Regions from separate parts of the Paenibacillus sp. Lou8.1 genome, predicted to be linked through region 2. Evidence: riboswitches for the same ligand, from Rfam matches in the RefSeq annotation. Region 2 holds a riboswitch; the other holds the start of a gene.
The links. Region 2 has a riboswitch for ZMP and ZTP ahead of NLX78_RS17840 (bifunctional 5,10-methylenetetrahydrofolate dehydrogenase/5,10-methenyltetrahydrofolate cyclohydrolase). Riboswitches for the same ligand answer to the same signal wherever they lie in the genome.
Positions count from the first base shown of each region.

Region 1: it holds a riboswitch for ZMP and ZTP, as region 2 does, so the genes downstream of both, NLX78_RS12095 (TIGR01440 family protein) here and NLX78_RS17840 (bifunctional 5,10-methylenetetrahydrofolate dehydrogenase/5,10-methenyltetrahydrofolate cyclohydrolase) in region 2, are expected to answer to the same signal.

Region 1 covers NZ_JANAVN010000007.1:179,424-183,639, reverse strand. The annotation lists gene NLX78_RS12105 (manganese efflux pump MntP) at 123-683, shown strand; gene NLX78_RS12100 (low molecular weight protein arginine phosphatase) at 788-1,372, shown strand; ZMP/ZTP riboswitch at 1,451-1,532, shown strand; gene NLX78_RS12095 (TIGR01440 family protein) at 1,753-2,340, shown strand; gene NLX78_RS12090 (serine hydroxymethyltransferase) at 2,461-3,711, shown strand; gene NLX78_RS12085 (carbohydrate ABC transporter permease) at 3,888-4,216, shown strand, end outside.
Region 2 covers NZ_JANAVN010000012.1:114,770-118,985, reverse strand. The annotation lists gene NLX78_RS17850 (stalk domain-containing protein) at 1-402, opposite strand, end outside; gene NLX78_RS17845 (cyclodeaminase/cyclohydrolase family protein) at 596-1,231, opposite strand; gene NLX78_RS17840 (bifunctional 5,10-methylenetetrahydrofolate dehydrogenase/5,10-methenyltetrahydrofolate cyclohydrolase) at 1,228-2,094, opposite strand; ZMP/ZTP riboswitch at 2,206-2,290, opposite strand; gene desA (Delta(5) desaturase DesA) at 2,504-3,565, shown strand; gene NLX78_RS17830 (sensor histidine kinase) at 3,633-4,216, shown strand, end outside.

The DNA of each region.
Region 1 (4,216 bases), on a different contig from region 2:
CTTATATTAAATTTTCCTCCCTCCTCGTCTCGGTATTGGGTACTTTCAGTACATGCTTGTACTGATTTGCCCCTTGTCCGCATAACGTGTACAAGAACAGACGGATAATGGAGGGATGGAGTATGCTGGCAGCCTCTGCCCATGCCGGGCAGGTTGTAACGATTCTGATCATGGCGGTAGCGCTAGGAATGGATGCGTTATCGCTGGGCGTAGGGATCGGCATGAAGGGGATACGCCTGCGAGACGTGCTGCGCATCAGTACTGTCATTGGCTTTTTTCATATTCTGATGCCATTACTGGGAATGTTCACAGGCCATTATATGAGTTCTTTATTAGGTCATGTGACGGCCTACTTCGCAGGGGGTCTACTCATCCTTTTGGGCGGGCATATGGTGTATAATTCCTTTAAAGGGGACGGCGTAAAGGTATTGGATCATCGTTCGCCTTTAGGCCTTTTGCTGTTTGCACTTGGGGTGAGCGTTGACTCATTTTCTGTAGGAGTGTCACTAGGTATGTTCCAGAGTGATTTGGTGCTGTCCGTTCTGGCGTTTGGTTTTTGCGGGGGGGCAATGGCGATGTTGGGTCTGCTGCTGGGTCGCAAGGTCAGCCGCAATCTAGGAGATTATGGAGAAGCAGTGGGTGGTGCCATTTTGTTGGCATTCGGCTTTATGTTTATGTTTTGATTTTAGCGTAGACAGTGTAAAATAAATGCAGGGTTATCGTAAAGGATTAGGATTATAGTAATCCTCTGTTTATATATTTTTTTAACATACGGGGGGTGAAAACGTTGAAGAATATCTTATTCGTATGCACAGGGAATACCTGTCGCAGTCCAATGGCTGAAGGGATGCTGCGTAAGTTGGCTGCTGAGCAGGGGCTAGAACTGGAAGTGCGTTCTGCGGGAGTAGCCGCGATGGAAGGCACGCCGATATCCCGACATGCAGAGGCGGTTCTACGTGATCACGATATATCCGATCAGATCACTTCAACCCCTTTGAGCGACGGGCTTGCCGGGTGGGCGCATCTGATCTTAACCTTGACGCAAGGACATAAACAGCACGTCATTCAGCGCTTTCCCCAAACGGCGGGCAAAGTATTTACACTTAAGGAATATGTGGAGAACCGGGATGCGGTGTTGAATGATCTACAGGAGTTGGATGGGTTATATGCTTCACAGCAGTTGATGGCTTCACTCGGACAAGAGCTATCGGCGCAGGAGCGTGAACGAATGATTGAATTACACCAACGGATTCCGGGCTTTGATATTTCAGATCCGTTTGGCGGTTCGCGAGAAGACTACGATGTCACAGCTGCAGAAATCCGTACGGCGCTGCATAAGCTGCTGGACAAGGTAAAGGCTTCTTCCGAATAAAATTGGTATTACTCATCTGTTTTGTACGGAATCTGTTGATTTTCGGCGGCTAATCCGTTAAGATAAGGTGGAAAAATGAGAATCCGATGTAACTGGCGACAAAAGTGGGATTAACCACGATGGAGCATCGGATATACGGCCGGTCGCCTGGGCAAAAGAGCAATTCCACATAGGTGTGGACTGCTCTTTTTTTCATATACAAGTTGAGCCAGATTGTTAGCTGAGAGTTGATTCCTTTAAAGGTTCTTCCATTTTTTCTGCTCGAAATCTGAAACATCGGCTATAATATAGTCAGATTGTGATCAGGAGAGAGTGTGTTGAACTTGGGGCATGAGACCGTGCCTAGTCTCTGAGAGGCTGTTCAACCAAAGGAGGTTCCAATAGTGGGACAATTGGATCATGAGATTTCGCTAGAAGCACAGACCACTTCTGTCGTGCGGGAAATCGCAGAAGCAGCCAGTCTCAAGGCTGGCCGCCTGCTGGTTATTGGCGTTAGCACAAGTGAAGTGGCTGGAAGTCGGATTGGTACGGCGGGAGCGCTCGATGTGGCTCAGCAACTGTTGACTGGAGTAGAGTACGTTCGCAGGGAGTATGGCTTTGATGTGGCGTTTCAATGCTGCGAGCATTTGAACCGAGCGCTGGTCGTTGAACGGGCTGTGCTGGAGCGATTGGGACTGATGGAGGTTGCAGCTGTTCCTGTTCGTACAGCAGGAGGCTCTATGGCCACCGTCGCCTATCGTTCTATGAGTGACGCGTGTTTGGCGGCGAACGTGCAGGCCCATGCCGGGATAGACATCGGCGAAACGCTGATTGGCATGCATCTGCGACCCATTGCTGTTCCATTTCGCCCAAGTCTTCGCTGGATTGGCGAAGCACGTGTGACAGCGGCATTCACCCGTCCTCCACTTATTGGTGGACAACGGGCAGTGTATAGTCTGGAGCAAGAAGTCGGCGGAAACTGCGATTAGCATTTGGCATGGCGGCATGTTTGTACTAATCTTTTTTGCATTGATGATGAGGTACCCAACAGAGGAGCAGGCGTTTGCTTGTATACCCAACAATTGACTATGGAGAGGGAGTAATCAATCATGATGGAACACCTACGTAAAAGTGACCCGGCAGTGATGGAAGCAATGGGACTTGAACTGAAACGACAACGCCACAATATCGAGCTAATCGCATCCGAGAACATTGTCAGTGAAGCAGTAATGGAAGCCATGGGCTCCGTGCTGACGAATAAATATGCTGAAGGTTATCCGAACAAACGCTACTATGGTGGCTGTGAACATGTAGATATCGTTGAAGACATCGCACGTGACCGCGCAAAAGAATTGTTCGGCGCCGAGCATGCTAACGTGCAGCCTCACTCTGGAGCACAAGCCAACATGGCGGTGTATCTGGCAGCTCTCAAACCTGGAGATACTGTACTGGGTATGAATCTGGCGCATGGTGGCCATTTAACACACGGAAGTCCGGTTAACGCTTCCGGCTTGTTGTATAACTTTGCTGCTTACGGTGTACGCGAAGACAACTTCCGCATCGACTACGATGAAGTGCGCAAGGCAGCCTTTAAGCACCGTCCTCGTCTGATTGTAGCTGGCGCGAGTGCATATCCGCGTACTATTGATTTTGAAGCTTTTGCTTCCATTGCCAATGATGTAGGCGCTCTGTTCATGGTGGATATGGCACATATCGCAGGTCTCGTGGCAGCGGGAATTCACCCAAGTCCAGTTCCGCATGCCCAATTTGTAACAACAACAACACACAAAACGCTGCGTGGTCCGCGTGGGGGTCTGATTCTGACTCGCAAAGCATGGGCGCAAGCGATTGATAAAGCTATTTTCCCTGGTACTCAAGGGGGGCCACTGATGCATGTGATCGCGTCTAAAGCGGTTGCTTTGGGTGAAGCGCTCCAGCCATCGTTCAAAACCTATGCGCAAAACGTAGTTCGCAACGCACAGGTGCTGGCTGAAACACTGCTGGCTGAGGGGATTAACATTGTATCCGGTGGTACGGATAACCATCTGATGCTGTTGGATACGCGCAATTTGAATATCACAGGTAAAGAAGCGGAGCATGTATTGGATTCGGTGGGCATCACGGTTAATAAAAATGCGATTCCTTTTGACCCGACCAGTCCATTCGTAACAAGCGGAATTCGTATTGGTACACCTGCTGCAACATCTCGTGGTATGGATGAAGAGGCTATGGTCAAAATCGGTAAAATCATTGCTGAAACCCTTAAAAACCCGAAAGATGATACTGTATTGTCCAAAGCAAGCCAAGCGGTTGGCGAGTTGACAGATAAGTTCCCGATTTATCCAGGAACTCAATACTAATTCATCGACATTCATAATATTTATGTTATAGGCTGTTTTCCTTCCGTAAGCCGGAGGAGAACAGTCTTTTTTTTTGCTTCCGAACGACTCGAAACATACATTTTTGGGTAATAAGCGATTACAGTAAGGGTTTATGCGCGCTATCCTTCATGATCGACGACAAAGGAGTGATTGCATTGAGTCAAAGAAAATCCGCGCAATTTTTGCAGCAACTCGTATTTGTAGGACCGATGGTGTTGTTTTTTGTCTTGATTATGGTCATTCCGTTCCTGCTGGGGCTGTATTATTCTATGACCAACTGGGATGGAGTATCTGAAAATATCCGATGGCTCGGACTGGGGAATTACATTCATATTTTTAGGGATGATCCAGATTTTCGTAATGCATTCTGGTTTACGGTCCGGTTTACCGTATGTGGTGTCGTTCTGACGAACCTGATTGGCTTTTTCCTAGCCTATGCACTTACCAAACCGTTGCGTACCCGTAATGCACTGCGAACTGTATT
Region 2 (4,216 bases):
CCGTTCAGCGGAAGATATGCTGCCTTCGCTGCTCAGAGCGAGCACATGATCATTCAAATTACTTACAGCTGCGAGGTTCTGTAATCCTTCCAGAGGAACGAATTTCACGGATTCAGCAATATTATTTCTAGGCACATACCAAGCAGAGTGGTCTTGTAAGGTAAATACCAGATCGCCCTCGTTGATGATATTAGAAAATGTTTTTACAACGTCCGGCTTACCCTCTACACGAGTCGGTACGGATTGATTATAACCCCACAGCCACAAGCTTCCATCAGACTGAATCAGACTCCCGGAATCATAGGCGCGAATATGGGATGTGGAGTTATCTCCGGCCGCCCATACACTGGGACTGAGCAGCAATAACGTGATTATACTGAGTAATAGAGCCCGTCTTTTCATACGATTTTCCTCATTTCTTGATCAATGTATCCCCCTATCCATAGACGTAGATTATATAGAAAAGTTTTCCAAAATGTATGAATTTCAATAAAATAACCTCCAAACCCACGATTAGAGATGGATTTGGAGGCTGTTTTTTAATGAGTAAGCAGAATATGTTGGTTCGAACAGGTTAAACACGGTTATGAGCAATCTAATTCGCTATTCGACTGCGCACCATCAACAAGGTTTGTTCTTTGATCTGTCCGATTTCACGGATGAGTGCGGCTGTCTTGGTCTCATAGCAGTATTTGACATCCAAATCTTTCAGCGAAGCAAGGTTAATGTCGACGGTAAGCAGGGCAGATTGAGCGGCGGCTTCGAACAGGATCGCGCCGAGGCCAAGATCCGAAATCACATTTTTATTGGACATTTCCACAATGTTGTAGGCTTGCGACAATCCGTCCCGGCATACTTCCAGCAGGCGCATGGGTACCTCAATGGCAGCGATCACCGCTGTCTGTAAGGAATGGGTACGATAGCGCTTTTCTTCGTCCGTTTCCTTGGGCAAACGCAGCGCGGTCATGTACTGTTCAAAGGATTGGATGTCTGCGACCATTAGTTCCTCACAATGTGCAGACAATCTTTCCATGCTGCTAATGACGTCCGTGATTTGTTCATGGATATGCGCATATTTTTCTCCTTGTGAAAGGTTGGCGGTCATGGAGGTCATAGCCGCGCCTAGTGCCGCAGCCAGTGCGGATACACTTCCTCCGCCGGGGGTAGGCGCTGCACTTGCAGCCTCTTTTAGAAAATGCCCGATGGAATGATTCCACGACAGTTCACTCATGAATAGACCACCTCTCTGGAGTAGTGTTGCAGATGTATTGCTTTGAGCAGATTTTTATACAAAATCGCAGTTGTTAAGGTGCCAACGCCGCCAGGAACCGGAGAAATGGCATGGACCTTTTCCCCAACGTCTAAAGCGGCATCCCCCACTATTTTTCCCTCTAGCGTCTCATTAATTCCCGCATCTACCAAAATCAGACCGGGATGAACCATATCCTGTGTAATCACATCAGGGCATCCGACTGCGACGAAGGCAATGTCTGCATGGCTCAGATGCTCTGCAATATCACGTGTTCCTGCATGACAGGCGGTAACGGTGGCATTTTCTCTTTGCAACATGTGGAAAAGGGGAAGTCCCACTGTCTGTCCGATGCCCACGAGAGTGACATTTTTGCCTGCCAATGTGTGACCGTAATGCTTGAGCAGCTCGATACAGGCTTGTGGTGTTGCGGGATATAGTCCTGCGTCACCTGTTACGGTAGCCAGCTTGTTATCAGGTGTAATCCCATCAATATCCTTGTAGGGGGCGATGGATTGTTTAATAACGGAGGCGGAAAGATGTTGGGGAAGCGGCAGTTCCAGCATAATGCCATGTACATGGGGTGCATTGTTCAGACTGCCGATCAGGTGCAGTAGCTCGGTTTCGCTAACATGACGATCAAAAGTATGAAGATGAAATGAGATGCCCAGCTTCTCCGCTATTTTTTGCTTGGTCCGGGCATAGTAGGCAGAAGCCGGATCGCCTTCTACCAATAGTGTCGCCAGATGGGGACGGTGTCCTTGCTGCTTCATTTCTTCTACCTGTGAACGGATCGTTGCATATACTTGCTCAGCTGCTTCTTTGGATTTCATGATAATAGCCATAGTCCGAGCCTCCTCTGAATTTATCGCATGATTTATCAACAGGGTGTCATGGTCTTGTAAACGAAAAAAAGTATTTGCACAAGGTCGTCAAGACAGACGAATCCTCTGCAAATACTTCTCCCAGGCGAACGGTACGCTTTTTTTGTATGCTCCCTCGTGGTTCATTCCACTGACTTCGCCAGTCACATACAGCGTTATTATGTCTTATATTTTAACAAATAATCCTCAGAAAAGAAACCCGCGAACATTTGGAAAACGGGTTATGTTACTTGTCTATATGACAAATGTCATATACCCGAGCTGACGTTTATGACTACAGCGTCTACAGTCTTCACCTTATACTGAGATTAGATCAACATGTACGCCTAACAGGATCAAGGTATAGGCGTCATTTTAAAGGAGGATCATAATGAGTATGACACAACTCCCATTAGCCCAATTGAAAAAAAATATGGCTCCCTACGAGAAAATAAACACGAAATCCAGCGTTCTGCAACTCATCAATACTTTGGGTCCACTGATCCTATTGTGGTATGCTGCTTATCTTAGCCTGTCGGTTTCGTACTGGCTGACGCTTCCCATTGCCATTGTTGCATCGGGGTTTGTGGTACGGACGTTTATTATTTTTCATGATTGTGGTCATCAATCCTTCTTCAAAAGCCGCAAGCTGAACGACATTGTGGGAACGATTACAGGTATTATTACGCTCTGTCCTTATCATCAATGGAAAAATAGTCACGCGATCCACCATGCAACCAGCAGTAATCTGGATAAAAGAGGCACAGGTGACATGTGGGTGCTTACGGTAGAAGAGTACACAGAGGCTTCCACTTGGACACGGCTGGCCTATCGCATATATCGAAATCCTTGGGTTATGTTCGGGCTAGGTCCGATCTATACTTTTTTGATTTCCTATCGCTTTAATATCAAGACAGCCAAACGCAAGGAAAAAATGAACACTCATGTGACGAATATATCCATCGTTGCATTGTATGCACTGTTGTGCTGGGCTATTGGATGGCAGGCCTTCCTTCTCGTACAGGCACCTATCTTTTTTGTATCCGGTATGTTGGGCATCTGGTTGTTCTATGTACAACATCAATTTGAGGATTCGTATTTTGAGCATGATGAAGAGTGGAGTTATATTAATGCAGCCGTAGAAGGCAGTTCTTACTACAAGCTTCCTAAAGTATTGCAATGGATTACGGGGAATATCGGATTTCATCACGTTCATCATTTGAGCCCCAAAGTGCCAAATTATAATTTGGAAAAAGCGCATGAAGCGACACCGTTACTTCAAAAAGCGACCACGATCACAGTAAGTAGCAGTCTGCAATCATTGAAGTTCCGCCTTTGGGATGAAAATACGAAAACCTTTTTGACCTTTAAACAAGTGAAACCGCTCCTCAGCAAACGTGTTGGAGTTACGAAACCCATCCCTACACCTGTTGTAAGCACAGAAAGAAAATAACGTTGTACAAAACTTGGTATGATATGATAAGAGATATAAGTCAAGTGAAGTAGAAGAGGGTGGCAGGATGCAAAAATGGTATCAGATTTTTCAAAGAAATACTGGACTTAGCCCTTATGTGTGGGTCGTCTTTTATATCCTGCCCTTTTACTACTTTAGCTCTTCATCTACAAGTCATATTATTCTGGGTACTGCTATTATTTTGGTGTTTTTTGCATGTTATGTATTGGCTTTTGTCTCGAAAGGCTGGCTCATATACTTTTGGACCAGTGTACAAATTGCCATATCGATTACCATGACACTGCTGTTTAGCTATATGTATTTTTCCATATTTATCGCCTATCTGATCGGTAATATTAAAAGTAAGGCTGCATTTACGACGCTGTATATTATTTTAATGGTTATTACGATTGGATTGATCAATTACGGTTTTGTTTCTCAGAATCCCGTTTTTATTAAACAGATTCCTTTTATCCTGCTCAATCTGATCGGTGTGATTCTCCTTCCGATTACGAATTTTAATCGCAACAAAAGCGATCGGCTCCAAGTCCAATTGGAGGATGCCAATAAGAAAATATCGGAATTGATTAAGCTGGAGGAACGGCAAAGAATTGCGCGTGATCTGCACGATACCTTAGGTCAGAAGCTGTC